Regions from separate parts of the Streptomyces mayteni genome, predicted to be linked through region 2. Evidence: riboswitches for the same ligand, from Rfam matches in the RefSeq annotation. Region 2 holds a riboswitch; the other holds the start of a gene.
The links. A riboswitch is a leader RNA that binds a small molecule or an ion and turns the genes downstream of it on or off. The one in region 2 is predicted to bind cyclic di-AMP.
Positions count from the first base shown of each region.

Region 1 (14,907 bases), on a different contig from region 2:
GATCCTGGCGGAGACGTCGAGGTGGTCGAGCAGCCGGGCGACGGTGAAGCCGGTGCTGGCCTCGGCGGCCCAGCGGCTCTCACCGATCAGCGCCGGGTCGCTGACGGGGCGGCTGAGCGACCGGTCGCCGAGGTACGACTGGGCGCCGGGCACCAGCCGGCTGCGGATCGCCTCCCGCCACTCGGTCGCCTCCTCGCCGAAGACCAGCCGGGTGCGGGCCTGCCGCCGCCAGCCGGGGCCGCCGCTGCGGCAGGACACGGCGTGCAGGTCGACCCGCTGGCCGGTGGCGCCGGGCTGCGTCTGGAACGAGTCGAGCCGCACCACCACGTCGTAGCCGTCCATCACCGGGCCGAGCGCGCTGCCGGCCAGGCCCTCGCCGTTGGCGATCACGCACACGCTGCGGTCGGCGAGCTGGCCGCGGAGGTCGCCGACGCCGATGGTCCTGGCGCCGCGGGTGACCAGCTCGGGATCCCGCTCGCCGGCCAGCGCGCGGCTCCGCTCGTGCGCGTCCACGGCCTCGCGGTCCCGGCCGTCGGCCTCCAGCGCCTCGGCGCGCAGCCGCCAGGCGTCCTTCGACCTGCTGCGGAGCGCCACCGCGGTGTCGGCGACCCGGCGCGCGAGGCGCACCTCGCCCGCCTCGACGGACTGCCGCCCGACGGCGAGCAGCGCCTCGAAGGCGCGGTCGGCCGACCGCTCGTAGGCGGCGTGCTCCACGACCAGCGCCCCGACGGCCGCGACCAACTTCCTGTTTTCGGGCCCGGTGGCCACGTAGGCGGCACACTCCCGAACGCAGGCGGTCAACAGATCCTCCGCCCGCGCGACGCTTCCCGGCCGCAGCCTCAACTTCATACCTCGACTGTCGCCGCGCAAGGCTGCGCCAAGGTGAACGGTGCCTTTCCGGTAGCTAGCCGCCATCGAAGCGGGCATCTCCGGCCAGGTTGGCCGGGCCGGCCGGGCGACGCCCGCCGGTGGGCCCGGCGGACCCGGGCGCCGGCGGAAACCCGAGGTGGGTGGGACCTGGCGCGGAGGACGGACGGACCGTAACGTCTCCCTCACACCCTGCTGGGGATGGAGCACGATGTTCACCGACTACCAGCTTCAGTTGCGCGAGCGTTTTCTCTCGGCAGCGGTCTGTGCGGCACCGTCCCCGTGGCGGCCGGTCTTCCGTCCCGGCCCGACCATCCCCATCGGCGGCCTGCTCGGCATCGGCTTCACTGCCGACCCCGCCACCGGCCGCGACCTGGTGATGGTGGTCTCCCAGGACGGCCACGGCGTGCTGGACGCCACCGACGGCACCCTGCTGGCCCGCGACCGCGCTCCCGACCCCGACATCTGCGACCCCACCGGGCCCTACCTCACCTGCCCCGGCCTCGGGCCGCTCGCCGGCATCCAGGTCCGGATAGCCGGCCTCTTCGGCGGCGGCCTGCACGCCACCACCCTGGACGGCTGGACCCTCGACGTCGTCAGCCCCGACTGGCCCCACCAGCGGGTGCTGCTCTCCACGGACGGCGGCCTCTGCCACGGCCCGGCCGGCGGCTGCTGGTGGCACATCCACCACATCACCGGCACCGCCCTCCGCGCCGCCGGCTTCTCCCCCTCCGGGCAGACCCTGGCCATCGCCACGAGCGCGGACCTCACCCTCCTCACCCGGTCAGAAGGCGAACAGCGACGGTCAGTCTCGTTCAACGACCGCATGTGAACAGTTCGGTTCACGAAACTCTTCGGTAGGCAATCCGGCGAAACAGGGATACGCCCCTGGTATTCGCCGGAAACAGCGCTGCCGGACCCTCGTGGGGCACGCCGGTCTCATCCGTAACCACCCGGTACGACCGGATCGTTCACGCACCACGCGACTCCGGCCCCCGCGCGTCCCCTGGGCCGAGCGCCGCCGCGAGTCGCGCCCCAGAGGAGGCAAGATGGCAGTGGCAGCGTCGCGCCGCGACTTCCTGAGATCCGTCGGAGTCGCCGGTGGCGCCGGAGTGCTCTACTCCACCATGGGCGCCCTCGGACTCGCCCCCGTCCCCGATGCCCGCGCCGAGGCGTACCGCCCGCCGTCGCCCGGCGACTTCACCCTCACCGGCCGCGCCGCGGGGAAGGTCCTGATACTCGGCGCCGGCATCGCAGGACTGGCCGCCGCCTACGAGTTGGGCAAGGCCGGCTACGACTGTCACGTCCTGGAGGCCAAGGACCGCCCGGGCGGCCGCAACTGGACCGTCCGCGGCGGCACCGCCGAGACCGACCTCGACGGCCGCACCCAGCGCGCCACGTTCTCCGAGGGCCAGTACCTGAACGCCGGCCCCGCGCGGCTCCCGCAGTCCCACGTCTCGCTCGAGTACTGCCGCGAACTCGGCGTCCCACTCGAGGTGTTCACCAACCAGAACGCCAACGCCTACCTCCACCACGAGAACGTCCCCGGTGCCCTGGCCGGCCGGCCCGTGCGCTGGCGCACCGCCAAGGCGGACGTCTACGGCTACGTCTCGGAACTCCTCGCGAAGGCCACCGACCAGGGCGCACTCGACGCCGAACTCACCGCGGACGACAAGGAACGCCTGCTCTCCTTCCTGCGGAACTTCGGCGCCATCAACGGCCGTTCCGACGGCTGGACCTACACGGGCACGAACCGCCGCGGCTACTCCGTGGAGCCGGGCGCCGGCCTGGAAGCGGGCACCGTCCTCGGGTCCGTGCCGTCCATGTCCGACGTGATCGCCAGCGGCCTCGGCACCCGCTTCTCCTTCGAGTTCGGCTACGACCAGGCCATGCTCATGTTCCAGCCGGTCGGCGGCATGGACGCGATACCGCGCGCCCTCGCCGAGGCGATAGGCCGCCGCCGCCTCACCTACGGCGCCGAGGTCACCGCCGTCACCAACCGCGACGACGGCGCCGAGGTCACCTGGCGGGACGGCCGCGGCCGGGTCCGCACCGAGACCGCCGACTTCGTGGTGGCCGCCATCCCGCCCATGGTCATGGCCCGCGTCCGGCACAACCTCGGCGACGACATCACCGCGGCGCTCCGCCATCCCACGCCAACCCCGGTCGGCAAGATCGGCCTCGAGTACCGCCGCCGCTGGTGGGAGCTGGACGAACACGTCTACGGCGGCATCACCAACACCGACCTCGACGTCTCCACCATCTGGTACCCGTCCTACGGCTTCCACGGCCGCCGCGGCACCGTCGTCGGCTACTACAACTTCGGCGACAACGCCCTCGCCTACAGCCGCCTCGACCACGAGGCGCGGCTGGCGCGGGCCCTCGACCGAGGCGTCCGGATACACGGCGAGAAGTACCGCTCGGAACTGGCCCGTTCGTTCAGCGTGGCCTGGCACCGCACGCCGTTCGTCGAGGCCGGCTGGGTCGGCTGGCCCTCCCAGACGGGACCCGAGTACCGGCTGCTCAACCAGCCGGCCGGGCACGTCTACTTCGCCGGCGACTGGCTCAGCCACGCCATCGCCTGGCAGCACGGCGCGTTCACCTCGGCCCGCAAGGTCGTCACCGAGATCCACGAGAGGGTGCTGTCCGCATGACCACCACGCGCACCAGGTCGTTGACCGCGCTCGCCACCGCCGGCCTCCTCCTGGTCGGCGGCGCCACCCTCGCCGAGGCGAACGACTGGTGGCGGCCCCGCCCCACCGAGGTCCGGGTGATGCTGCCCGAGGGCAACACCAACCCGGCCATATCCAACGGCGTCGCCCTGGGCGGCCAGGTCGCGACCTACGCCTCCAGCGGCCTCGGCCCCACCGCGCTCAACCCGTCGGCGCCGGCCGGCTCGCCCGAGCGCTACACCGACCCGTCCCTCACCGAGGGGGCGCGGGGCGTCACCATCACCGAGGCACAGGCCCTGGTCGTCCTGCGCAACATCGTGGACAACCTGGCGGCGGCCGGCCTGCGCCCCGAGGACGTCGTCACGATGAAGTGCTACCTGATGGCACCGCCCGGCGCCGACACCGCCGACTACGCGGGCTGGAACCGCGCCTACCGCCAGTACTTCGCCAACGTCGACCTGGCCACCGAGGAGGTCGTCCCCGTCCCGATGGGCACCTCGGCCCCCGAGCCGCCCCTCGTCCCCAACGACGCCCGCCCGGCCCGCGCCACCATGGAGGTCGCCTCGCTGGCCGTCGCCGGCTGGCTCGTCGAGGTGGAGGTGACGGCCACCTACCCGACGCGGCGCTGACACCCGCCCCGCGGGCGGTCGCCGCGTGCGGCGTGCACGTCTCCGTTCACGAGGCGGCCCGGGAGATCACGGAGTCGACCAGGGCGACCCGGTGGGACAGGTCCTCGGCAGGGATGTCGACGAGCTCGTAGCCGAGCTCGCGGTAACTCTGTTCGTGGATCTTCTCGAAGGCCAGCGACTCCTCGAAACTGATCCTCCGGGCCGCCGTGGGCTCGCAGAAGCCCAGATTGCGCACGAAGAACACCTGCCGCTCGTAGATCCCCAGCGAGGTGATCCGTTCAAGCTCCGCGGCCAGCACCGGGGACACCGGCCACCCCAGGTAGGTGGCGAGTGCGTGGGTGCAGACCGGCGACCGGTCGAACACCTGGACAGCGCCGGGGGCGTTGGCCGCCAGCTGGCGCTGTCGCTGCAGAGCGACGATCTCGTCGATGAAGGATGCCCGCGCCCATGGCTCGTCCTCGCCCTGCCCCTGCGATCGCGCGATGACCGCGGACGCCGCCTCCTCGACAACCTGGTAGCCGTCGTCGGCCAGGCGCCGCAGTATCGATGTCTTGCCCGCGCCTGGCGCCCCGGTGAGAACGTACCGCCGCATGATCCGAAAGCCTTTCCTACGTGTCGAGACGAGACGCACCGGTTCCCGGGCGGGTGCCCGTCACCACAGCCAGCGGTAGCCGAGCCGCTTGGCGAACTCCGCGGTGCCGCCGACGACTTCGGCGTCGGTGCGGGGGTCGGTGGGGGTGAGGTCGGCGAGGAGGGTGGCGGCGTCGTGGAGGGGGAGGGGGCGGCGGAACTGGAGCCAGGGGGTGTCGTCGTGGCCGGGTGGGCGGAAGAAGAAGAGGAGGTGGAGCTGGGTCGGGTCGGCCGGGGTGGTGGCGAGGGTCGGGTCGGAGCAGTGCCAGCCGGCCAGCCAGGGCGACGCGGCGAGGGCCGGTTCGAGGTGGCGGGCTATGGTGCGGGCCGGCCATTCCCAGGAGAAGTCCCCGGTGACGCGGGCCAGTTCGGCGTCGTAGTCGGCGGCGGGGAAGCGGAGGTCGGGGAGGGTGAGGGCGGGTTCCGCCGGGTTGCGCCAACCGTGCCAGCGGACCTCGTCCGCCGTGCGGGTGACGGTGAGGTAGAGGGCGCCGCAGCAGGCCTCCGAGCATTCGGCTTCGGCGAGGCGGACCTCATGGGGGTCGGGGAGGGCGCGGAGCACCGCGAGGTGGCGGGGGTCCATGCCGGGTTCGTCGGGGAAGGCGGTGGCGAGCAGGTCGGTGCCGTCGACCAGGGGGCGGGTCTCGACCCGGTGGTCGGCGGCCACGATCGACACCTTCAGGTGGTTCATTCCTCGGATGCCTCGGTGAGGCTGGCCAGTTCGGCGTCGGTGAGGGTGAGGTCGGCCACCGCGAGCAGGGCGGGGAGTTGGGCGGTGGTGCGGGCACTGGCGATGGGGGCGACGACGGTGGGCTGGGCCGCGAGCCAGGCCAGGGCGACGGTGGCGACCTCGGCCGAGTGCGCGGCGGCCACCTCGTCGAGGGCGGCGAGGACGCGCTGGCCGCGCTCGGTGGCCAGGAGTTCGGCCGCGCGGCCGGCGCGGGCGGAGGTCACGTCGGTGCCCGGACGGTACTTGCCGGTGAGGAAGCCGGCGGCGAGCCCGAAGTAGGGGACGGCGGCGAGGCCGTGGCGGGCCGCGACGGCGGCGAGTTCGCCCTCGTAGGTGTCGCGCGAGACCAGGTTGTAGTGGGGTTGCAGGGCCACGTAGCGGGCCTTGTTCTCGCGGGTGGCGAAGTCGAGGGAGGCTTCGAGGCGGGCCGCCGAGATGTTGGAGGCGCCGATCTCGCGGACCTTGCCCTCCCTGACGAGGTCGTCGAGGGCGCTGACGATCTCGGACACCTCGACCGACTCGTCGTCGAAGTGCGTGTAGTAGAGGTCGATGCGGTCGGTGCCGAGGCGGCGCAGCGACGCCTCGGCGGCGCGCCTGATGGTGGCCGCGGCGAGGCCCTTGAAGTCGGGGTGGGCGCCCACCTTGGTGGCGAGGACGATCGAGTCGCGGTTGCCGCGGCTGGCCATCCAGCGGCCGATGACGGTCTCCGACTCGCCGCCGCTGTTGCCCTCCACCCAGGCGGTGTAGGAGTCGGCGGTGTCGAGGAAGTCGCCGCCGGCCGCGGCGTAGGCGTCGAGCACGGCGAACGACTCGGCCTCGTCCGCGGTCCAGCCGAAGACGTTGCCGCCGAGGCAGAGCGGGAAGACGTGGAGGTCGCCGACCCTGGGCTTGGTGGTGGTCATGCCGGCCAGCGTAGACCGCGGGCCCGGAAAGACCGGCCGGGCACACCCCCACCCGGCTGGCTCGCGGCCGGGTTCGGGCATCTGGTGTGACGTTGGGCCCGCGAGACGGCCCGGAAAACGGGCCTAACGTCACACCATTCGGCACAGTCAGCGGGTGATCCGCGACGTACGAGCCTAGATGGACTGGCCCTTGCCGCGCAGCCAGGAGAGCGGGTCGATCGTGGCACCGCCGCCGGGCCGCACCTCCAGGTGCAGATGGGCGCCGGTGACGTTGCCGGTGGCGCCGACCAGGCCGATCTGGTCGCCGGTGTCGACCTGCTGGCCGGCGGAGACACTCATCGAGGAGAGGTGGTTGTACCAGACCTCGGTGCCGTCCTCCTGCTCGACGATGACGCGGTAGCCGTAGGAGCCGGCCCAGGCGGCCTCGAGCACGGTACCGGTGTGGATGTTGCTGATCGGGGTGCCGGTCGGGGCGGCGAAGTCCAGGCCGGTGTGCGAACCGGAGCTCCACAGCGAGCCGCTCTGGCCGTAGGTGGAGGTGAGGCGGTAGCTGTTGAGCGGCAGGGTGTAGCTGGCGCGCAGCTCGGCGAGCCGGCGCTCCTCCTCCTGGCGCTGCCGCTCCTCCTCGATCTCGCGCTGCCGCTCCTCCTCGGCCAGGCGCTGCTCCTCGGCCAACTCGGCCGCGCCCTCGGCGGCCTGGACCTCGGCGGCCTGGAGCGCGGCGCTCCTGGTCTGGGCGGCGGCGCCGGCCTCCTGGAAGTCGGCCTGCTGGAGGATACGGGCGCGGAGCGCCTCGCCGGCGTCGGTCTCGCCGGCCTCCAACTGCTCGTCGGACATTCCGGCGGCGGTGAACGGGCTGACGGTGGCGGCCTCTTCGGTGTCGCCGGCGAGCAGGCTGCCGACGACGGGGATGTTGCTCATGGTGTCGGAGGCGGCGCCCATCCCGGGCACCGAGCCGGCTCCGCCCTCGTTGGCGGTGGCCATGCCGCCCGCGCCGACGGCGGCGATCACGCCGACGCCGAGCACGGCGCGGCTGCGGGCCATGGTGCCGCCGCGCTGGCGGGAGACCCGGTGCCGGCCGCGGTTGGGGGCCAGCGTGTCCTCGCCGGGGTTCCACGGCTCGTCGCCCTCGGAGGCGGGGCCGTAGTAGGCGGGCCCGACGCCGTCGGTGCCCTCGGCGGTGACCGGGGTCACCGGGGTGACGGCCTCGACCGGGGTGGGCGCGTCGAAGGCGCGGTCGACGAACGTGGAGTCGTCCTGGCCGGTGGCGGCCTGGGTCGGCGCGTCCGACGTGGTGCCGAACCAGCCGGTGTCGTGGCCGTCGCCCGGGACGCCGGCGAACTCGGCGGTGGCGGACGGGTCGTAGGCGTGGCTCGGGTCGTAGGAGCCGTAACCGCCGTACGTGCCGTAACCGCCGTAGGCGGCCTGGGAGTCCTGGTGGTACTGGGAATCCTGGTGGTAGGAGAGCGGGAGCTCGCCCGTGTCGTGCGCGCCGATCAGGTCGTGGGAGCCGGTGCCGTAGGTGCCGTACGGCTCCCCGGATTCGTCCGGGCGCCGGTCCGCGAGGGAGGTCGCGGAGGCAACGGAGGCATAGCGATTCGACGCCACAGCTGGCGCTCTCCTTTCCTTCCTTCGCCTACCGGGTTAGCTGACGGGTTCGGAGCAGGAAGGTCTCCTACGGGCGGCCGACTGGTCTGGGCTGTCCTGTCGGCTGTCCGATTCACCCCAAGTAGTGGTTCCCCGGTTCCTTGGTGCAGTTGTTGTGCACGTGCCGGATTCGGCGACAGAGCACGGTGCCGTCTCTTGCGACGGCGGTGACGACCGCGCTGCGTTATCGAACGTTAATAGACCCGAGGCCGGATTTCCAAGAGTTCCCAGGAATAAAAGCGGGCGGCCGCGCGGACCTTAGCGAACCAAGTTCCGCAAACCGGGCAAAATTTCATGCCGCTGTGCTCCATATCGCATCCTGACGGTTCGTCAATTGTTATGCGGAGCGGTGTCCTTCACTCACGCACCGTGAGCCTCCCTGGGCACGGGATGATGCAGGGCGAGCAGCGCCATGTCGTCGTTGAGGCGGACGCTGTGCGCGACGACGTCCGTGACCACCTCGTCGAGCAGCGCCGCGGGGCCAGGGAACGAGCGGCCCCGCAGGTGCTCGGCGGGATCGAAGAAGACCCCCCGCTCGTCCCTGGCCTCGCTCACGCCGTCCGTGTAGAGCAGCAGATGGGTGCCGGGCGGGAAGGGCGTGACGCTGATCTCGCCGGTCGGCCCTGGCAGCAGGTCGCCGAGGCCGAGCGGCAGCGCGGGCTCGGCCTCCAGGTAGCTCGCCTCGCCGCCCCGTTCCAGGATCACCGGCTGGGGATGGCCCCGGTTGAGTACCCGGACGCGGATGGGAGCCTCCCTGCCCACCTCGACGAGCACGGCGGTGGTGAAGCCCTCCTCGGGGTCGAGCGTCGCCCGTTGGGCGCGCTCCCGCACCAGGGCGGCCTCCAGGTAGCCGGCGACCGCCACCAGGTCGGGCTCCCGGTCCGCCACCTCCCGGAAGGCGCCGAGGATGACGGCGACCGCCTCGGTGGCCGCGAGGCCCTTGCCGCGCACGTCGCCCACCAGCAGCCGCACCCCGAACCGGGTCTCGCGGACCGCGTAGAGGTCGCCGCCGATCAGGGTGTCCCGCTGCGCGGCCTGGTAGCGGGTGGCGACCCGCAGCGTGCCCGCCCTGGCCGGCGGCTCGGGCACCACGGCGCGCTGCACGGCCTCGGCGACCTCCCTGGCCGAGGCCAGCCGGCGGTCCCGGCGGGCGACGATGCGGTTGACGGCCACCGCGATCAGGGAGATCACGGCGACCGTGGCCACCTTGACGACGGCCTCGCTGACGCTGGGCTCGCGCAGCAGCATCTGGAGGCCGACGGAGCCGGTGGCAAGCACCCCGTAGATCGCGGTGAGCTGGAGCGACAGCACGGGGGCGGCCAGCATCGGGGCCGCCACATAGAGGGGGGTGAGGGTCAGATGCGGCGGGGTCAGGTAGTCGGCCACGTTGCCGAGGAGTAGCAGGAGGAGGGGCAGCCAGGCGTACCAGTGCCTGCCCCCGGCCCACCAGGGCGTCCGCGTCTGCACGCGTCCAATCTGCCCGGGCCGGGTGCGGCCGGCGAGTCGATCTCGCCGCCGGTCGCCCGCCTCCCCGGCCCGCGCTCCGCTCCTGGGCCGCTCGTGGGCCGCTCGTAGGCCGTGTGGGACTCGAACCCACAACCAACGGATTAAAAGTCCGCGGCTCTGCCAATTGAGCTAACGGCCCGCCGGGAGAGCAGCATAGCGCCGGGCCCGCACGTCGACGGCGGCCAGCGCGAGCGCCAGCGGTCCCGGCACGAGCAGCGCGAGCGGCAGCATCATCCAGCCGCACAGCACCGCCGTCGCCAGGGCGAGCAGCACCAGGGCGCTGCCGCCCACGTCCCTGACGGTGTCGCCGGCGGCGCCGCGCACCGCCGCCCGCCAGTCGGTGACCGACTCGGGACGGCCGCACGACCGCAGCCCGACGACCACGGCGCCGGCCGCGACGGCCGCCACCGCGAGCCCCACGGCCGGGCCGCCTGGCAACCCGGCCCGCACCAGCGCCAGGTCGGCCACGATCAGCAGCGCGCCCGCGAGCGCCACGGCGCCGGCGGCGAGGTCGCCGAGGCGCCGCCGGCGCCGCAGCAGCCGCAGGTAGCGGCCGGCCGTCGCCGGCCGGTCCTCGCCCGCGCCGCGCAGCACCGCGCTGGCGGTGGAGAACGCGGCCGGCGCGGTGACCAGCGGCAGGCTGGCCAGCGTGGTCACCAGGCCCACGGCCAGCATGTCGGCGAACAGGGTCATCCGCGGCCCGAAGACCTCGCCAGGCTCGCGGCGGTCGCTCGCGCTCATCCCACTCACCCCTGTCCCTTCAGTTCAGTCCCGAACCGGCCCCTGGACCGCGGTCGTCACGTCTCCGTGGTGTGCAGGGTGGTGCCGGGCAGCGCGTACTCGTCGCGGCGCCCGCACATGCCGTAGCCGCCCTCGCGGCTCGGCTCGGCGTCGTGGGCGGTGGCGTCGGCGAGGTAGCCGGGGTCGCCGGCCTCCAGCGCCGCGAGCTGCTCGCCGGTGCGCTCGGCGGCGGCCAGCGCGCCGGCCCGCCACAGCGCGCGCCAGGTCGGCACCCGGTCGGCGACCAGCCGGGCGGCGGTCCGCTGGAACTCCAGGTAGGGACCGTTGTCGCCGGCCTGGAGCGCGGCGCGCAGCGGCAGGTAGCCCTGGACGGCGAGGTCGCGGCGCCGGTGGGCGGCTTCGGCGACCTCGGCGTCGGTGGCGCCGGTCGGCAGCGCGGCGGCGGCCGCGTACCGCTCGGGGTCGGCGAGCACCTCGGTCGGGAAGGTGAACACCGCGTCGCCGGCCTCCGGCAGGCCGCTGTTCTGCATCAGCACGGTGATCCGCAGCCCGCCGCCCTGCACCATCCGGTGCACGGTGCCAGGCGTGAACCAGGCGACCGAGCCGGGGCCGAGCGGGAGGTCGCGGTAGCCGTCCGGGCTGAGCGTCTGCACCGCGCCCGCGCCGCCGGTGACGACGTACGCCTCCGTGCACACCAGGTGCAGGTGCGGGCTGCCGCCGCAGACGCCGTCGGCGGCCTCCCACTCGTAGGCGGTGAGGTGCGAGAGCCCCACCGCGCCGGGCAGCGGATGCGGCAGGCTCACCACGGCAGGCCCGCCAGGTGGGCGTCGATCCGCTCGACGTCCCAGGCGCCGTCGGCGACCACGACGCGGTAGCGGTAGTCGAACGAGGCGCCCGGCGCCAGCTCGAACTCCTCGAAGAACGCCCAGGAGAAGGCGACCGTCGGGATCGGCTGGGAGCGCACGAACCAGTGCGAGGCGTGGACCGCGCCCTCGCCCAGGTTCTCGGGGGCGTGCGCGAAGACCAGGGTGGTGTCGGCGTCGACGTCGTCGTGGGTGGCGGTGAAGGCCAGCCAGGGCGCGTCGGCGGCCGGGGTGCCCATCGTCTCCTGGTCGGTGGCCTGGCCCTTGGGGGTGATCACCCGGCCGCCGGTGAAGTCGCGCGGGCCGCGCCACTGGAGCCCTGTGTAGCCGGCCATCTCCCGGCCCGCGGTGGTGGGCGAGCCGAAGCGCAGCGGCTCCTCGCGGACGTTGGTCAGCCGGATCGACCAGTCGACGGCGTAGGCGCCGGCCGTGGGGTCGATCGCATACACGGTGACGCCGCGCTGCTCGACGGCCCACTCGTCGCCGTTGTTGGCGACCCAGGTGAGGTTCTCGGCGAGCGTGAACCGGTCGTCCTCGGCGTGCAGCGAGCCGAAGCCGTCGTGCCGCATCGAGCCGACCCGCTCCTCGACGCGCTGGTAGCCGGTCTCGGGGCCGAGGTAGCTGTTGCCGCCCCAGAAGTTCTGCTCCGACAGGTGGCTGGCCGTCATCTGGAGGCCCTTGTGCCAGCGGTGGTCGTTGGGCCGGTAGCCGGAGGCCAGGTTGCCGGCCAGGGTGCGGAGCGGGTGGATGTACGGCTTGCGGGACTCGAAGGGGTCCGCGTCCGGGCGGTAGACGTAGGAGAGCAGCTCGACGCCGCCGTGGCCGACGGTGATGCGGTCGCCGAGGGTGTGGGTGACCTGGATCGTCATCGCGTGGGGCTCCAGTCCGGGTGGTCGCCGTGCATGGCCGAGTAGTAGGGGTCGTCGGGGGTGATCTCGCCGGCCAGCACGGGCTGCCCGGTGAAGGCCGACTTGTAGAGGGCGGCGGCGAACTCGACGGTGGCGCGGGCCGAGGGGCCGCTGCCCGGCGGCCGCTCGCCGCGCGCGTGGGCGTCCAGCAGCACGCCGAGCTGGGCGCCGTGGCCGCTGGGCACGTCGGCGGCCGGGGTACGCCAGTGCTTGATCCGCGCCTCGTCGTCGAGCCCGCGGCGCGGGGTGTACACCCAGTCGCTGTTGCGGTGGCCGTAGAGGTGGGTGACCTCGACGGTGGCCTCGGTGCAGTCGATCCTGATCCGGCTGACCTCGTCGGGCGAGAGCACGCTGTTGACGACGGTGGCCAGCGCGCCGTCCGCGAAGCGGACCAGGGCGGTGGAGACGTCCTCGCTCTCCACGTCGTGCACCAGCCGGCCGGCCATGGCGCGGATCTCGGTCCACTCGCCGAGCAGGTGGAGCAGCAGGTCGTACTGGTGGATGCCGTGGCCCATGGTGGGGCCGCCGCCCTCGGTGGCCCAGCGGCCGCGCCAGGGCACGGAGTAGTAGGCGGTGTCGCGGTGCCAGGTGGTCTGGCAGTGCGCGACCAGCGGGCGGCCGAGCTCGCCGCCGGATATCAGCTCCCGGGCGTGGACGGCGCCCGAGCCGTAGCGGTGTTGGAAGACGACGGAGGCGTACGCGCCGCTGGCCTCCTCGGCGGCGGCGATCTCGTCGTACTCGGCGAGCGAGAGGGTCAGCGGCTTCTCGCACAGCACCCAGGCGCCCGCCTGGAGCGCGGCCACCGTCTGCTCGCGGTGCAGCGCGGGCGGGGTGCCGATCAGCACCAGCTCGGGGCGCTCGGCGGCGAGCATCTCGGCGAGGTCCCGGTAGCCGGTGACGGTCGCGCCCGCCTCGGCGGCCGCCGCACGGAACGCGTCGAGCCGGCCGGGGTCGATGTCCACGGCGGCGACGAGCTCGACGCGGTCGGCGTGGGCGGTCAGGGCCGCCAGGTGGCTGCCGGTGACGATGCCGCCGGTGCCGACGACGGCGGCGCGGAGACGAGCGTGCGGAGAGGCGGGAACGGCGGCGGGAACGGCGGCGGACGGAGAGGGCATGCGAGGCTCCTGCTGCGTGAACTCGGCGTTGGTAAGCGCTTGCACCGCACCGGACTCTAGGGCCCGTGTGATCGATCACACAAGACCTTTGCGCCTACTTGTCTGGGGTGGGAACACCGTGCCGCCGGCCCGGCGCGGGGCCGGTCGAGCCGCGCAGCAGCACCTCGTTGAGCGCGGTCGCGGACGGCGGTTCGGCCTGCGACTCGCCGCGCAGCAGGGCCAGCAGCCGGCCCACCGCCTCGCGGCCCTGCCGCTCCCGGTCGACCCGCACGGTGGTCAGCGGCGGGTCGAGGAAGCGGCCCATCTCGTCGTCGTCCCAGCCGAACACGCTGACCTCGCCCGGCACGTCGACGCCCAGGCTCTGCAGTCCGCGGACGACGCCGAACGCCACCCGGTCGTTGGCCGCGAACACGGCCGTGGCGCCGGAGCCGGCGATCACCTCGCGGGCCGCGTCCCAGCCGGAGCGCACGCTCCAGTCGCCGTCGACCACCGCGCGCGACTCGAGCCCGAGTTCGGCGACCGTCGCCTCGTACACCGCCCGCCGGTTGCGCGCCGAGGCCCAGGTCGCCGGGCCGGCCACGTGCGCGAACCGCCGGTGGCCGAGGCCCGCCAGATGCCGGATCAGCTCGGCCGCCGGGGTGGCGTCGGCCAGCGCGCCGCGGGCCCGCATGTTGTCGTCGTACTCGCCGTCGACCACGGTGGGCAGGGCGGGCGAGGTGCCCTCGGGGAGCGGGGTGAGGGAGAGGATCGCGTCGACGTTCTCCGGCTGGAGCAGCGCCTGGACGCGGGCGGCCCGCGCCGCGGCGTCGCCCTCCAGGCCGACGACGTCGAGCAGGTAGCCGGCCTCGTGGGCGGCGGCCGCGGCGCCGCGCAGCATCCGGGTCGGCGCGAAGCCGGTGGAGTCGGGCAGGATCACCGCGATCCGGTTGGAGCGGCGGGTGCGCATGGTCCTGGCGGCCTGGTTGGGGCGGTAGTCGAGGGTGGCCACCGCCTGGGAGACCCGGCGGGTCGTCTCGGGCCGCATGCTGGGGTCGTTCCGCAGGAAGCGGGAGACCGTCTGGTGCGAGACCCCCGCCAGCCTGGCCACCTCGTGGATGGTCGCGGGCCGCGGCCTGCGACCGCCCTCCTGGCCGGTCGGCATCCACTGTTCCGGCATCCGCTGCCCCCTTCCCCGGCCCTCGGCCGTGCGCACCAGTGTGCCCGCGCCGGGGCGGCGTCAGAAGGGGGAGGACGCCACCGCGGCGCGGGCGGGGAACGCGGATTGGTCAGTTCCGCGTGCGGTAGACCCGCATGGTGAGGGGGGCGAAGACGGCCAGCATGGCGGCCGCCTCGACGAGCACCAGCAGCACGTCGCCGGCGCTCGCGGTGCCGCCCATCAGGCCGCGGACCGCGGTCGCCAGGTGGCTGACCGGGTTGACGTCGACGAAGGCCCGCAGCCAGCCGGGCATCGTGTCGGGCGAGACGTAAACGTTGCTGGCGAAGGTGAGCGGCATCAGCAGCATCATGCTGATCGAGGTCACCGCCCGCTCGTTCCTGGTGACCAGGCCGATCAGGGTCCACAGCCAGGACAGGCAGAAGGCGGAGACGACGATGAGCAGCACCGCGGCGACGATGCCGAGCAGGCCGCCGCCCTGGGTCCGGTAGCCGAGGACGAAGCCGAAGGTCAGCATCATGATCGAGGCCATGACATAGCGGGC
Region 1 is NZ_BAAGPR010000037.1:11,532-26,438, forward strand. It holds gene ACYVPE_RS18040 (hypothetical protein) at 1-849, opposite strand, end outside; gene ACYVPE_RS18045 (hypothetical protein) at 1,079-1,699, shown strand; gene ACYVPE_RS18050 (flavin monoamine oxidase family protein) at 1,917-3,521, shown strand; gene ACYVPE_RS18055 (Rid family hydrolase) at 3,518-4,168, shown strand; gene ACYVPE_RS18060 (AAA family ATPase) at 4,215-4,760, opposite strand; gene ACYVPE_RS18065 (hypothetical protein) at 4,821-5,489, opposite strand; gene ACYVPE_RS18070 (aldo/keto reductase) at 5,486-6,430, opposite strand; gene ACYVPE_RS18075 (M23 family metallopeptidase) at 6,605-7,624, opposite strand; cyclic di-AMP (ydaO/yuaA leader) riboswitch at 8,049-8,223, opposite strand; gene ACYVPE_RS18080 (PP2C family protein-serine/threonine phosphatase) at 8,438-9,544, opposite strand; tRNA gene ACYVPE_RS18085 (tRNA-Lys) at 9,650-9,722, opposite strand; gene ACYVPE_RS18090 (hypothetical protein) at 9,713-10,324, opposite strand; gene ACYVPE_RS18095 (cupin domain-containing protein) at 10,381-11,130, opposite strand; gene ACYVPE_RS18100 (DUF6807 domain-containing protein) at 11,124-12,056, opposite strand; gene ACYVPE_RS18105 (Gfo/Idh/MocA family protein) at 12,053-13,210, opposite strand; gene ACYVPE_RS18110 (LacI family DNA-binding transcriptional regulator) at 13,305-14,366, opposite strand; gene ACYVPE_RS18115 (ABC transporter permease) at 14,476-14,907, opposite strand, start outside.
Region 1: it holds a riboswitch for cyclic di-AMP, as region 2 does, so the genes downstream of both, ACYVPE_RS18075 (M23 family metallopeptidase) here and ACYVPE_RS19410 (M23 family metallopeptidase) in region 2, are expected to answer to the same signal.

Region 2 (14,907 bases):
TCAGCGGCTGGCTCGACTCCCGGGCCGCCGACGCCGACACGCTGGCCGAACTCGTGGCCGGCATCGAGCGGACCGCCGCCGAACGTGGCACCAGGGACGGCGTGTCCGTGAGGGTGACCCGCGAGTCCCACACGGCCGCCGTCGCCTTCGACGCCGGGCTGCGCGACCGCGCCGCCACCCTCCTCGGCGGGGCCCCGGTACTGCCGACCGGCGCGGGACACGACGCGGGAATCCTCTCCGGGGCCGTGCCCACGGCCATGCTGTACGTACGCAATCCCACCGGGGTGTCCCACGCACCCGCCGAGCACGCCGACGAGAGCGACTGCCGCGCCGGGATCGCCGCGCTGACCGACGTACTGGAGGACCTGGTGTGTCCCTGACCGCACAGCTCTACTGGACGGAGCGCGCCTGGCTCAACGGCGTCGTCGAGCCGGGTGTCGTGATCGACACCGCCGACACCGGCCACATCACCGCCGTCCGCCCGGGGGTCACGGAGCCGCCGGTCGGCGCCGTGACCCTGCGCGGCCTGACCCTGCCGGGGCTGGCCAACGCCCACAGCCACGCCTTCCACCGCGCGCTGCGCGGCGCCGCGCAGATCGGCGGCGGCACCTTCTGGACCTGGCGCAGCGGCATGTACGACCTGGCCGCCCGGCTCACCCCCGAGAACTACCTCGCCCTCGCCACCGCCGTCTACGCCGAGATGGCCATGGCCGGCGTCACCTGCGTCGGCGAGTTCCACTACGTGCACCACAACCAGGACGGCACCCCCTACCGCGAGCCCAACGCCATGGGCGAGGCGCTGATCGCCGCCGCCGCGGCGGCCGGCATCCGGATCACCCTCCTCGACACCTGCTATCTCTCCTCCGGCTTCGGCCAACCCGTCACCGCCCAGCAGCGGCGCTTCTCCGACGGCACCGCGGAGCGCTGGGCCGAGCGGGCCGCCGGGCTGCGCCCCGGCACCCACGCCAGGATCGGCGCCGCCATCCACTCGGTGCGCGCCGTGCCGACGGACGCGCTCGGCACCGTGGCCGGCTGGGCCGCCGAGCGGCGCGCCCCGCTCCACCTCCACCTCTCGGAACAGCCGGGCGAGAACGAGGACTGCCAACGCGCCCACGGCCGCACCCCCGCCAGGCTGCTCGCCGACCACGGCGTGCTCGGGCCCTCCACCACCGCCGTGCACGCCACCCATCTCACCGACGAGGACATCGAACTCATCGGCCGCTCCGACACCCGGGTCTGCGTCTGCCCCACCACCGAGCGGGACCTCGCCGACGGCATCGGCCCGGCCGCCCGGCTGCGGGCCGCCGGCAGCCCGCTCTGCCTGGGCAGCGACAGCCACGCCGTGATCGACCTGCTCGAGGAGGCCCGCGCCCTGGAACTCGACGAGCGGCTGCGCTCACGCGCCCGCGGCCACTTCACCGCCGGGCAGCTGGTGCGGGCCGCCGCCGAGCACGGCCACGCCGCCCTCGGCTGGCCGGAGGCCGGGCGGATCGAGCCTGGCTGGCTCGCCGACCTGACCACGGTGGCGCTCGACTCGGTACGCACCGCCGGGCCGCCGCACGAACTGGCCCTGGAGGCGGCGGTGTTCGCCGCGACCAACGCCGACGTGCGGCACACGGTGGTCGGCGGCCGGCACATCGTGCGGGACGGCGAGCACCAACTGGTGCACGAGGTGCCGAGCCGACTGCACCAGGCCATCCAGGCGCTGCGGGACGGCGACTGAGGTGGGGCGGCGGGCCGGCCCCCGCGGTGGCCGGCCCGCCGCCGCACCGCACTCCACGGAACCAGCCAAGCCCCCGGAGGCGCCGCACCATGCCGAGCCACGCCATCACCAACATCGGCACCCTGGTCACCAACGATCCCTCCCTCGGCCCCGGCCCACTCGGGCCGATCCAGGACGCCGCGCTCGTCGTCGAGGGGGAACGCGTCGCCTGGGTCGGCACGTCAAGTAGAGCACCCGCCACTGACAGTCACCACGACGCGGGCGGTCGGGCCGTCGTCCCCGGCTTCGTCGACTCCCACTCCCACCTGCTGCACGCCGGCGACCGCACCGAGGAGTTCAACGCCCGGATGTCCGGCCGCCCCTACACCGCGGGCGGCATCCGCACCACCGTGGCGGCCACCCGCCGGGCCACCGACGCCGAGCTCACCGCCCGACTCGCCGGCTACCTGCGGGAGATGCTCCGCCAGGGCACCACCACCGTCGAGACCAAGTCCGGCTACGGCCTGACCGTCTCGCTGGAGTCACGGGCGCTGCGGATCGCCAGCGCGGAGCTGGCCGAGGTCACCTATCTCGGCGCCCACGTGGTGCCCCCCGAGTACGCGGACGCCCCCGAGGACTACGTCGCCCTGGTGACGGGGCCGATGCTGGACGCCTGCGCCCCGCACGCCCGCTGGATCGACGTCTTCTGCGAGCGCGGCGCCTTCGACGGCGACCAGGCCAGGGCCATCCTGCTGGCCGGCCGCGAGCGCGGGCTCCGACTCCGGGTGCACGCCAACCAGTTGACCGCGGGCCCGGGGGTCAGGCTGGCCGTCGAGCTGGGGGCCAGCTCCGCCGACCACTGCACCCACCTCACCGACGCCGACGTCGACGCGCTCGCCGCCAGCCAGGGCGGAACCGTGGCAACCCTGCTCCCTGGCTGCGAGTTCTCCACCCGCGCGCCCTATCCGGACGCCCGCCGGCTGCTGGACGCGGGAGCCGTCGTCGCCCTCGCCACCGACTGCAACCCCGGTTCCAGTTTCACCAGTTCGATGCCGTTCTGCGTCGCCGTGGCCGTCCGCGAGATGGGCATGACCCCGGACGAGGCCGTCTGGTCGGCCACCGCGGGCGGCGCCGCCGCGCTCGATCGCACCGACGTCGGCCGGCTGGCCCCCGGCGCCCGCGCCGACCTGGTGCTGCTCGACGCGCCGTCGCCCGTCCACCTCGCCTACCGCCCCGGCGTGCCGCTGGTCGCCGAGGTCTGGCGGGCGGGCCGCCGGGTGGTCGGCCCGCGCGGCTGACCCGTTCGCCCCGCTAACCGGCCTTCGCGGCCCAGGTCCTGGCCCTGGCCAGCCACTCCGCGGACAGCGCCTCGCCCGCGACCAGCACCCGGGGCCGCAGCTCGGGCGCCGTCATCCTGGCCCGGAACAGGAACGCCACCGACACCTCGTGGTCGGGCCGGTGCAGCACCTCCACGCCGTCCCCGGCGCGGACCTCGCCCGGCGTGATCACCCGGAGGTAGACGCCGGGCGCGGCCTCGGCCGTGAAGCTCTTCACCCAGCCACGCTCGCCCAGCCAGTCGGCGAAGGTGCTGCACGGCACCCGGGGCGAGGTGGCTTCGAGCACCAACTCCCGGCCGACGCGCCACCGTTCGCCGATCCGGACCTCGCTGACTTCCACCCCTGAGGTGGTCAGGTTCTCGCCGAAGACGCCGTTCGGCAGTTCCCGGCCGAGCCGCTCCGCCCACCGGTCGAGGTCCTCCCTGGCGTAGGCGTAGACGGCCTGGTCGTCCCCGCCGTGGTGGCGCAGGTCGCAGATGGTGTCCCCGGCGAGGCCGCTGCCGCCGACCCCCATCGGTCCTGGCGCCGTCACCAGCACGGGGTCCTCGGTCGGTCGCTTGTCGATGCCGGTCAGGCCGCCTGGCGTGTCCGTCCTGGCGGCCCGGCTCGCCCGGCCGACGTTGACGGAGAGCACGGTGGCTCGGGACGGGGCGGGGGGAACGTCGCTCGGCATGCCGTCACGATAGCCCCGGGCGGGCCCGCCGCACCGGGCTCGGAACGGCTCGCGAGGGCACGGAAGAAGCCGGCGGAAACCGGGAAAGCGCGCGGGAACGGGTGAGGCGCGCGGCATGCCGCGCGCCTCACCCACCGGACTTCTCGACCGGCTCTACTCCTCGATCATCAGTCCTCTGCGCAGCCTGCCGAGCGTGCGGGCCAGCAGCCGCGAGACGTGCATCTGCGAGATGCCCAGTTCCTCGCCGATCTCCGACTGGGTCATGTTGGCGACGAACCGCAGCGAGAGGATGCGGCGGTCGCGCGGCGAGAGGTCGGCGATCAGCGGCTTCAGGGACTCGATGTACTCGATGCCCTCCAGACCGTGGTCCTCGTAGCCGATCCGGTCGGCGAGCGCGCCCTCGGACTCGTCCTCCTCGGGCTGGGCGTCGAGCGAGCTGGCGGTGTAGGCGTTCGACGCCGCCATGCCCTCGACGATCTCCTCCTCGCTGAGGTGGAGTCGTTCGGCCAGTTCGGCGACGGTCGGCGCGCGGTCCAGCTGCTGCGCCAGCTCGTCGCCCGCCTTGGCCAGGTCGAGGCGGAGCTCCTGGAGCCGGCGCGGGACCCGCACCGACCAGGAGGTGTCCCGGAAGAACCGCTTGATCTCACCGATGATGGTCGGCATCGCGAAGGTCGGGAACTCGACCCCGCGGTCGGCCTCGAAGCGGTCGATCGCCTTGATCAGGCCGATCGTGCCGACCTGGATGATGTCCTCCATCGGCTCGCTCCTGGAGCGGAACCGGGAGGCGGCGAACTTGACCAGGGCGAGGTTGAGCTCGACCAGGGTGTTGCGTACGTACGCGTACTCGTGCGTGCCCTCTTCGAGGATCCGCAGCCGCGCGAAGAGGCTCTTGGAGAGCGCGCGCGCGTCCAGCGGCGCCACCTCGTCGAAACGCGGGATGTCGGGGAGCGACGCGAGTACGTCCTCAGCCGACGCCGGGGTCGACTCCGCCGCCGGCTCCGGCGCGTGGCCGGCGTCCGTGGGGGCGGGGTCCCCGGTATGCGGTCGTTGGGTTCGAGGGGCGGGTGACATAAGTGTCCTCCGTAGTCGTCTCGGCATATGGCTGCCGAAGCCATGACGTGCACTGCGAGTGCGGCGCCTCCAAAGCCGGCGTGGGAAACGTGTGCCCTCTACGCCTATCGGTCCTATGGCCGCCATGGCAAGTCTGCTACGCCCGAATTGAGCGGTACGTCCGTCCTGTTCGGGTGTTGGGCAGGCCGCCCAGCGGCTATGGTTTCGAACCTAGCCAACAACGCGCTCCGAACTGAAGGGGGCTGCATGGACCGCGCGATGCCGGACAGTTCGCACCGGCGCCAGCTGACGGTCGATGTGCGCCACCTGGGGGCGGGTGCGGTGGTGACTCCCGCCGGTGAGCTCGATCACCACTCCGCCGAGCGGCTTCGCGAGTCGCTGCACGGTTGCGTCGCCAGTGGCCGTTACCGCATCGTTATCGACTGCTCAGGCCTCGAGTTCTGTGACTCCACCGGGCTCAATGTGCTTCTCGCCACACGCCTCGAGGCCGAGGCCGCCGGCGGGCAGGTGCATTTGTCGGGAATGCGGCCCATTGTCGCCCGGGTGCTGGAGATAACGGGCGCCGGCGCCGTCTTCTCCGTGCACGAAACCCTGGCCGAGGCGCTGGCCGCGCTCCCGGCGGACTGACCGGCTCCGGGGGCCCGCTGTACGGCGGGCCGTGAGGGGCGTCAGACTGAGGCGTTCGGATTGCCGGAACCTGGTGGGTGTGCCCGTCGTCCGGCAGGGCAGAAGACCACACGCGCCGGATCGAGGGAACCACGACCGGCGCGTGAGCGGGCGCGCTCGAGGGGCGAGAACGCGCCGAGGAGACCAACGACGCGACAGCGCGGCGATGCGGTGAGGGGAGCGTGCATGGGGTCCACCCGACCGTACCCGGCAGGCGACCCGGGCCGAGGGCCGGCCGAGGAGCCGCCCGAGGAGTTGGTCCGCCAGGTGCGCAGGCTGCGGCTGGTCGGCACGGCCGGCGTCGTGTCCAGGGCCCGCGAGTTCGCCAGGATCGCCCTCCACGACTGGGGCTGGCTGCCCGCCGCCACCGCCGAGCAGCGGGCCTGCGCCGAGGACGCGCTGCTGGTCGTCTCGGAACTGGTCACCAACGCCTGCCTGCACGCCGGCGGCCCCGAGGAACTGCGCCTCGGCCACGGACCCAAGCTGCTCCGCGTCGAGGTGGTCGACCGCGGGCTCGGCACCCCGGCCCTGGCCACCACCCGCCGGGCGGGCCGGCCCGGCGGCCACGGCATGTTCATCGTCGAGCGGCTCTGCCTCGACTGGGGCGTGCTCCGGGAGCCGGCAGCGCCGGGCAAGACGGTCTGGGCCGAACTCGCCGCACCCCCCGCCTGCGGTGATGGCCGAGAGTAACGGGGCAGCTGTTCGGTTGTTCCCGTCCGGTCACCCTCGGGCGTCTACCATCACCACCATGACCCGAGTACTGCTCGCAGAGGACGACGCGTCCATCTCGGAACCACTGGCCAGAGCGCTGCGCCGCGAGGGATACGAGGTAGAGGTTCGGGAGGACGGCCCCGCCGCGCTGCGTGCCGGGCTCGGCGGGGACATCGACCTGGTGGTGCTCGACCTGGGGCTGCCCGGCATGGACGGGCTCGAGGTCTGCCGCCGGCTGCGCACCGAGGGGCTCACCCTGCCCGTGCTGGTGCTGACCGCCCGCGCCGACGAGGTGGACACCGTGGTCGGTCTCGACGCCGGCGCCGACGACTACGTCACCAAGCCGTTCCGGCTGGCCGAGCTGCTGGCCCGGGTCCGCGCCCTGCTGCGGCGCGGCACCGCGGAGGCCGCGCCGGCCCCCGCCGTGCACGGCATCCGGATCGACGTCGAGTCCCACCGCGCCTGGATGGGCGAGGAGGAACTACACCTCACCGCAAAGGAGTTCGACCTGCTGCGGGTGCTGGTGCGGGACGCGGGCCGGGTCGTCACCCGGGAGCAGCTGATGCGCGAGGTCTGGGACACCACCTGGTGGTCCTCCACCAAGACCCTGGACATGCACATCTCCTGGCTGCGCAAGAAGCTGGGCGACGACGCCGCCAACCCCCGTTACATCGCGACGGTCCGCGGCGTCGGTTTCCGTTTCGAGAAGAGCTGAGCCGGGGCCTGCTCCGTGCGCCGTCGACTGATCAACTCCACGCTCGCCGTGGTGCTCGTCGTCATCGCGGTCTTCGGCGTGTCCCTGTTCACCATCGAGGCCAGGTCGATCGAGTCGAGCGCCAGCGACCGGCTCGACTCCGAGACCGCCAGGCTGCTCGCCGACGTCGAGAGCCGCATCGCCAACGGCGACGAGATCACCGCCGAGGCGCTGCGGGCCTCGGTGCCCGCCGACCGCTTCGTGGTGATCCACCGGCCCGACACCGAACCGATCAGAATCGGCCAGCCCATCGACGGCGCCGTGATGCGCTCCCAGGAGGCCGGCGCCCACGGCGAGACCGTCGTCGTGGAGCAGCCGCGCTCCATCGTGACCGACGAGGTCAACCGGATGCTCACCCTCATCCTGGTGGTCTCGCTGTTGGCGGTCGCCGCCGCGCTGCTGCTCGCCGTCCGGCAGGCGCACCGTGTCGCGGCCCCGCTGCTCGACCTGGCCGAGACGGCCGAGCGGCTCGGCTCGGGCGACCCGCGCCCCCGGCACCGCCGCTACGGCGTCCCCGAGCTCGACCGGGTGGCCGACGTGCTCGACGCCAGCGCCGAGCGCATCGCCAGGATGCTCACCGCCGAGCGCCGGCTGGCCGCCGACGCCTCGCACCAGCTCCGCACCCCGCTGACCGCGCTCTCCATGCGGCTCGAGGAGATCATCGCCACCGAGGACCGGGACACCGTCCAGGAGGAGGCGTCCATCGCGCTCACCCAGGTGGAGCGGCTGACCGACGTCGTGCAGCGGCTGCTCACCAACTCCCGCGACCCGCGGCTCGGCTCGGCCGTCGGCTTCGACCTGGACGAGGTCGTGGCGCAGCAGATCGACGAGTGGCGCCCCGCCTACCGCAGCGCGGGCCGCGCCATCGTGCACTCGGGCAAGCCGGGGCTGCGGGCGGTCGGCACCCCGGGCGCGGTCTCCCAGGTGCTGGCCTGCCTGGTGGAGAACGCGCTGATGCACGGCACCGGCACGGTCGCGCTGCGCACCAGGACCGCGGGCAACCAGGTGGTCATCGAGGTCACCGACCAGGGCCCTGGGGTGCCGACCGAGCTGGGCGCCAGGGTCTTCGAGCGCACCGTCAGCGGGCGCAACTCGACGGGGCTCGGCCTGGCCGTCGCCCGTGACCTGGCGGAGGCGGACGGCGGCCGGCTCGAACTGTTGCAGGGGAGGCCGCCGGTGTTCGCGCTCTTCCTGAGCCGCGAAGCGGATCAGTCATACGGAGGGGCCTGAGCCGCGAAGCGGATCAGTCATAGGGAGGGGCCTGAGCCGCGAAGCGGAGTCGCGGGGCGCGGAGTCGCGGGGCGCGGAGGCCCGGGAGGCCGAGGGATAGCCCTCAGCGGGCCCGTAACGGCCGGTCCAGCGGGTCAGGCTTCGCCGCCGTCTCCTCCGCCGTCTCCTCCGCCACCCGGAACACCCAGGTGCGGTAGGACCAGAAGCGGAAGAGCGAGCCGAGGCCGAGCCCGATGACGTTCTTGGCCAGGTTGTCGGCCAGCCCCGAGGTGAAGCCGAAGCCGTAGTGCGAGAGCGCGAGCACCCCGTTCTCGATCACCATGCCCACCCCGCTGAACAGCAGGAAGAGGCTGGCCTCCCGGCTCCGCCCGCTCTTGTCCCGGTCCCGGTAGGTCCAGTGGCGGTTGCCCACGTAGTTGGTGAGGATCGCGGCCGAGGTGGCTATGACCCCGGAGCGCACCGGGGCCAGGCCCGCGCCCTGGGTACACAGGTTGAACACGATCACGTTCACGAGAACGCCGAGCGCACCCACGGTGCCGAACTTGACGACCTCGTGGGCGACGCCGCCCAGGCGGTCGCGGAGCGTGAGCCCGTCGCTCATGGTTGCATCGTAGCCAGCCGCTCCCTGGCTCTCTCGCCAGGGGGACGGCGGATACGCTGGGTGTGTGACTTTTCCCGTGGTCGGCATGGTCGGAGGCGGTCAGCTCGCCCGTATGACCCATGAGGCGGGCATCCCGCTCGGCATCAGATTCAAGCTGCTCAGTGACACTCCGCAGGACTCGGCCGCTCAGGTGGTCCAGGACGTCGTGGTGGGCGACTACCGCGACCTGGACACGCTCCGTGGTTTCGCTCGCGGTTGCGACGTGATCACGTTCGATCACGAACACGTGCCCACCGAACATCTCCGGGCGCTGGAGGCGGAGGGGATCGCGGTCAGGCCCGGCCCCGACGCGCTGGTGCACGCGCAGGACAAGGGCGTGATGCGGGCCCGGCTGACCGAGCTCGGCGTGCCCTGCCCGCGCCACCGGATCGTGGCCGACCCGGCCGACGTCGAGCGGTTCGCCGCCGAGGTCGGCGGCTTCCCCGTGGTGCTGAAGACGGTGCGCGGCGGCTACGACGGCAAGGGCGTCTGGGTGGTCGGCTCGGCCGCCGAGGCCGCGGCCACCACCGGTCCCTTCCGGGCCGGGGTGGCGGTGCTCGCCGAGGAGAAGGTCGCCTTCACCCGCGAGCTGGCCGCCAACGTGGTCCGCTCCCCGCACGGCCAGGCCGTCGCCTACCCGGTCGTCGAGTCCATCCAGGTGGACGGCGTCTGCGACACGGTGATCGCCCCCGCGCCCGGCCTCCCCGACGAGCTCGGCCTGGCCGCGCAGCAGCTGGCGCTGCGCGTGGCGAAGGAGCTGGGCGTCGTCGGCCACCTGGCGGTGGAGCTGTTCGAGACGGTGGACGGCCGGGTGCTGGTCAACGAGCTGGCGATGCGGCCGCACAACTCGGGCCACTGGACCCAGGACGGCGCGGTCACCTCCCAGTTCGCCAACCACGTCCGGGCCGTGCTCGACCTCCCGCTCGGCGACCCGAGGCCGCGCGCCCCCTGGACGGTGATGGCCAACGTGCTCGGCGGCGACTTCCCCGACATGTACCCGGCCTACCTGCACTGCATGGCCCGCGACCCGCGGCTGAAGATCCACATGTACGGCAAGGACGTCAAGCCGGGCCGCAAGGTCGGCCACGTCAACACCTACGGCGACGACCTGGCCGACGTGCGCGAGCGGGCCAGGCACGCCGCCGACTACCTGCGAGGAGTCATCACAGAATGAAGCAGCGCCGAATGAGCAGCGCCGAATGAGCGGCGCCCCCGTGGTCGGCATCGTGATGGGCTCCGACTCCGACTGGCCGGTGATGCGCGGCGCCGCCGAGGCCCTCGCCGAGTTCGACGTCCCGCACGAGGTCGACGTCGTCTCCGCGCACCGGATGCCGCACGAGATGGTGGCCTACGGCGAGGCCGCGGCCGGCCGCGGCCTGAAGGCGATCATCGCCGGCGCCGGCGGCGCGGCCCACCTGCCTGGCATGCTCGCCTCGCTGACCCCGCTCCCGGTGATCGGGGTGCCGGTGCCGCTGAAGCACCTGGACGGGATGGACTCGCTGCTGTCCATCGTGCAGATGCCGGCCGGCGTGCCGGTGGCCACCGTGTCGGTGGCGGGCGCCCGCAACGCCGGGCTGCTCGCGGTGCGCGTCCTCGCCGCCCACGAACCGGAACTGCTGGAGCGGATGCGGGAGTTCCAGCGCGGGCTGAACGAACAGGCCACCGCGAAGGGCCGCCGGCTGCGGGCCCTGGTCGCCGAGGGGGACGCGTGAGCGCGGAGCGGCTGGCCGAGGCGCGGGCGCTGCTCGCCGAGCACCCCGTCGTCGACGGCCACAACGACCTGCCGTGGGCGCTGCGCGAGCAGGTCCGCTACGACCTGGACCGGCGGGACATCGCCGGCGACCAGAGCGCCACCCTGCACACCGACCTGCCCCGGCTGCGCGCCGGCGGGGTCGGCGCCCAGTACTGGTCGGTCTATGTGCCGGGGCGGCTTGCCGGGGACCACGCGGTCAGCGCCTGCCTCGAACAGATCGACGCGGTACGGCTGTTGCTCGACCGCTACCCGGACCGGCTGCGGGCCGCGGCCACCGCGGACGAGATGGAGGCGGCCAGGCGGGACGGCGTGATCGCCTCGCTGATGGGCGCCGAGGGCGGCCACGCCATCGACAACTCGCTGGCCACGCTCCGTGCCTTCCACCGGCTCGGTGTCCGGTACATGACGCTCACCCACAACGAGAACAACGACTGGGCCGACTCGGCCACCGACACCCCGCGCCACGGCGGCCTCACCGCGTTCGGCGCGGAGGTGGTCAGGGAGATGAACCGGCTCGGCATGCTGGTCGACCTCTCGCACGTGGCCGCCAGCACCATGCGGGACGCGCTGCGGGTCACCGAGGCGCCGGTGATCTTCTCGCACTCCTCGGCGCGCGCCGTCTGCGACCACCCGCGGAACATCTCGGACGACGTGCTGGCCGCGCTGCCGGGCAACGGCGGGGTGGCGATGGTGACGTTCGTGCCGAAGTTCGTGCTCCCGGCAGCCGTGGAGTGGACCCGGCGGGCCGACGAGAACATGGTGGCCAACGGCCTCGACCCGCTGGACGGCACCGAGGCCGGGATGCGGGTGCAGCGCGCCTTCGAGGCGGCCAACCCACGGCCGGTCGCCACGGCCGGCACGGTGGCCGACCACCTGGACCACATGCGGGAGGTCGCCGGCGTCGACCACCTCGGCATCGGCGGCGACTTCGACGGCACGGCGTTCCTGCCGGACGGCCTCGACAGCGTCGCCGGCTACCCCAACCTGATCGCCGAACTGCTGGAGCGCCGCTGGTCGCCGGCCGACCTGGCCAAGCTGACCTGGCACAACGCGGTCCGCGTCCTGCGGGACGCGGAGGCGGTGGCGCGGGCCGTGGCCACCCGCCGCGGCCCGTCGATCGCCACGATCGACGGGTAACGCCCGACCGGCGGCGCCGCGCTGCCGGGCGGCCTGGCGGCCGCCGCGAAGGCGTCGGGCCCGGCCCGTGCGCTCGCGGCTCCGCCGCGCGAGGGCCCCGGCCGGCCAGGACCGGCGTGAGGCGCCGGGGGGCTGTCGACTGGCCCCGCTGTGGTCAGGCGCGTAGCCTCGCGGCTTCGCCGCGAAAGCCCGACGCGAGCGCGGGTGCGGCCGCGCCCATCCGGCCCCGCGCGCGGGCGGGAGGCGCCCCGCGCCGGCGGGCCGGTGGGCATGGCCCGCCAGGGCTAATCCGGCATTGGGGGCGATCTGGGTGATAGTGGCCCCTGAGGGGCGGGCCGTGACCGAGGTCACTCGGGGCGTCCGCGAGGGGCCGCTTCGCCGGTGGGGTGGGTGGGTGGGCTGCATCAAGCGGCCCGCGCCCCGCGGGGGTTGGGGCGGGGGCGCCGGCGGCCCCGTCGCGCTCCGTGACGTCGGGAAAGCGCAGCGCAGCGGCCCCGTATCGTCCGTCACATCCCACCCGCCCCACCTTTCTTGTCTTGTCCGATTTCCTCGGCTTACGGTGCTGCCCGCGCCGCGAATCCCGTGGCGAGCCGTCGTCGGAACGCCGAGTCCTGCCACCGGCGGCGGTCGAGCACCACTTCCGCATGGCAGGAGCGGGGGACCCACTTTCCGCCGTCGTGCGCCGCGCGCACGCCGGCTCGGGGTGAAGCCACCGTCGATCCACGTCGGTGGCCGGGCGACTCCGGCCCGAACCCGACAGCTCACCTCGTAGGCGGTGGAGGAGGAGCTCACCCATGTCCGCACGCGGACGTCACCGCCGCCAGCGCGCCCGCGCCCGGCACATATCCCGCATCACGCTGCTGCTGACCGTCGGCGGCGCCAGCATCGCCCTGCCGCTGCTCGGCGCCAGCGCCGCGCAGGCCGCCTCGGCCGAGACCTACGAGGTCAGGGCGGGCGACACCCTCGTCGCCATCGCCGCCGACCACGACGTCGACGGTGGCTGGCGCGCGCTCTACGCCGCCAACCAGGACGTCATCGGCGACAACCCCCGCCTGATCAAGCCCGGCCAGGAGCTCAGCCTGGACGTCGCCGGCGTCGCCACCCAGTCGGCCCCCGCCGACCAGACGGCCGCCGACTCCGCCGCGTCCGGCTTCACCGTGCCGACCACCGGCGGGATCGGCACCGCCTACGGCGTGGCCGGCTCCATGTGGTCCTCGGGCCACCACACCGGCGCCGACTTCCCGGTGGCCTCCGGCACCGAGGTCGTCGCCGTCACCTCGGGCCAGGTGGTCAGCGCCGGCACGGTCAACGCGTACGGCAACGAGGTCATCATCCGTCACGACGACGGCCGGTACAGCCAGTACGCCCACCTGTCCTCGATCTCGGTCGGCGTCGGGCAGAGCGTCTCGGCCGGCGACCCGATCGGTCTCTCCGGTTCCACCGGCAACTCCACGGGCCCGCACCTGCACTTCGAGGTGCGCACCAGCCCCGAGTACGGCTCGGACATCGACCCGATCGCCTATCTGCGGGAGAACGGCGTCACCATCTGACGCCCACCCCCGGAGGACATCCCCCGTACGACAGGGCCCCGTCGCGCTTCCCCCCCCTCGCCGACGGGGCCCTGTCTCCCCCCTCTCCCACCCCGGGTCAGTCGCCGAGCCGCTGGTAGGAGCGGATCGCCAGCGTGGCGAAGACCGCGGTCAGCAGCACCGGCCAGGCGATGGCCAGCGCCAGCGCGTGCTCGGTGGCCCAACCGCCCCCGCCGAGGCCCGGATTGCCGAACAGCTCGCGGATCGCGGTGACCGTCGCCGACAGCGGGTTCCACTCCGAGACGGTGCCGAGCCAGCCGGGCATCAGCTCCGGCGCCACGAAGACGTTGGAGAGCGCGGTCATCGGGAACGCCAGCGGGAACACGATCGCCCCCACCGTGTCGGGATTGCGCAGCGCCAGGCCCAGGTAGATCCCGATCCAGGTGATCGCGACCCGCAGCGCCAGCACCAGCGCGACGGCCAGCAGCGCCCGGCCGAGGCCGCGGTGCCACTCCCAGCCGACCAGCAGCCCGCAGACCACCAGCACCGTCATCTCCAGCATCGCCCGCAGCAGGTCGGCGATGCCCCGCCCGGTGAGCAGCGCGGTGCGCGCCACCGGCATCGAGCGGAACCGGTCCACCACCCCGCGCCCCGCGTCGACGGCCACCGACGCTCCGGTGGCGCCCATCCCGTAGAGCATCGTCATGGCGAAGACGCCGGGCAGCAGGAACTCCCGGTAGCCGCCGCCGTCCGGCACGGTCATGCCGCTGCCGAAGACGTAGCCGAAGACCAGCACGAACATGATCGGCAGCGCGAAGTAGAGGACCAGCTCCTCGGGGCTGCGCACCACGTGCGCCATGTTGCGGCGCGTCATGATCAGGCCGTCCGAGACGGCCGCCCTGGCCCTCATGCCACCACCTCGGCCCTGGGCGCCGCGCGCTCGCCGGTGAGGTGCAGGAACGCCTCGTCCAGGGTGGGACGCCGGGTGCCGATGTCCTCGACGCCGATCCCCGCGTCGTGCAGGGCCCGCACCACCTCGGTCAGCGCCGTCACCCGGTCGCGGACGGCGACGCTGACCCGCCGGGTGTCGGGGTCGGTCTCCGGCGGGTGTCCTTCGCCGACCCTGGCCACCAGCTCGGCGACCGCGGCGAGCTGCCCCCGGTGCCGGGCGACGACCTCCACCCGGTCGCCGCCGATCAGGCCCTTCAACGTGTCAGGGGTGCCCTCGGCGACCACCCGGCCGCCGTCGATCACCGCGATCCGCTCGGCCAACTGGTCGGCCTCCTCCAGGTACTGGGTGGTGAGCAGCACCGTGGTGCCGCCGGCGACCAGCGAACGGACCGCGTCCCAGACCTGGTTGCGGCTGCGCGGGTCGAGGCCGGTGGTCGGCTCGTCGAGGAACAGCACCTCGGGGGTGCGGATCAGGCTGGCCGCCAGGTCGAGGCGGCGGCGCATGCCGCCCGAGTACTGCCCGGCGCTGCGCCCGGCCGCCTCCGTCAGGCCGAACCGTTCGAGCAGCTCGTCGGCGCGGCGGCGGGCCGCCCGGGGGCCGAGCTTGAAGAGCCGGCCGAACATCACCAGGTTCTGCCGGCCGCTCAGCAGCTCGTCCACCGCCGCGTACTGGCCGGTCAGGCCGATCGCGGCGCGCACCGACTCCGGCTCGCGGGCGACGTCGTGGCCGCAGACCACGGCCCGGCCGGCGTC
Region 2 is NZ_BAAGPR010000041.1:36,821-51,727, forward strand. It holds gene ACYVPE_RS19345 (allantoate amidohydrolase) at 1-380, shown strand, start outside; gene ACYVPE_RS19350 (formimidoylglutamate deiminase) at 377-1,723, shown strand; gene hutI (imidazolonepropionase) at 1,813-3,000, shown strand; gene ACYVPE_RS19360 (MOSC domain-containing protein) at 3,014-3,712, opposite strand; gene ACYVPE_RS19365 (RNA polymerase sigma factor SigF) at 3,866-4,783, opposite strand; gene ACYVPE_RS19370 (STAS domain-containing protein) at 5,030-5,410, shown strand; gene ACYVPE_RS19375 (ATP-binding protein) at 5,636-6,139, shown strand; gene ACYVPE_RS19380 (response regulator transcription factor) at 6,198-6,875, shown strand; gene ACYVPE_RS19385 (ATP-binding protein) at 6,891-8,144, shown strand; gene ACYVPE_RS19390 (GtrA family protein) at 8,248-8,745, opposite strand; gene ACYVPE_RS19395 (5-(carboxyamino)imidazole ribonucleotide synthase) at 8,810-9,958, shown strand; gene purE (5-(carboxyamino)imidazole ribonucleotide mutase) at 9,984-10,496, shown strand; gene ACYVPE_RS19405 (dipeptidase) at 10,493-11,674, shown strand; cyclic di-AMP (ydaO/yuaA leader) riboswitch at 12,297-12,463, shown strand; gene ACYVPE_RS19410 (M23 family metallopeptidase) at 12,469-13,224, shown strand; gene ACYVPE_RS19415 (ABC transporter permease) at 13,322-14,113, opposite strand; gene ACYVPE_RS19420 (ATP-binding cassette domain-containing protein) at 14,110-14,907, opposite strand, start outside.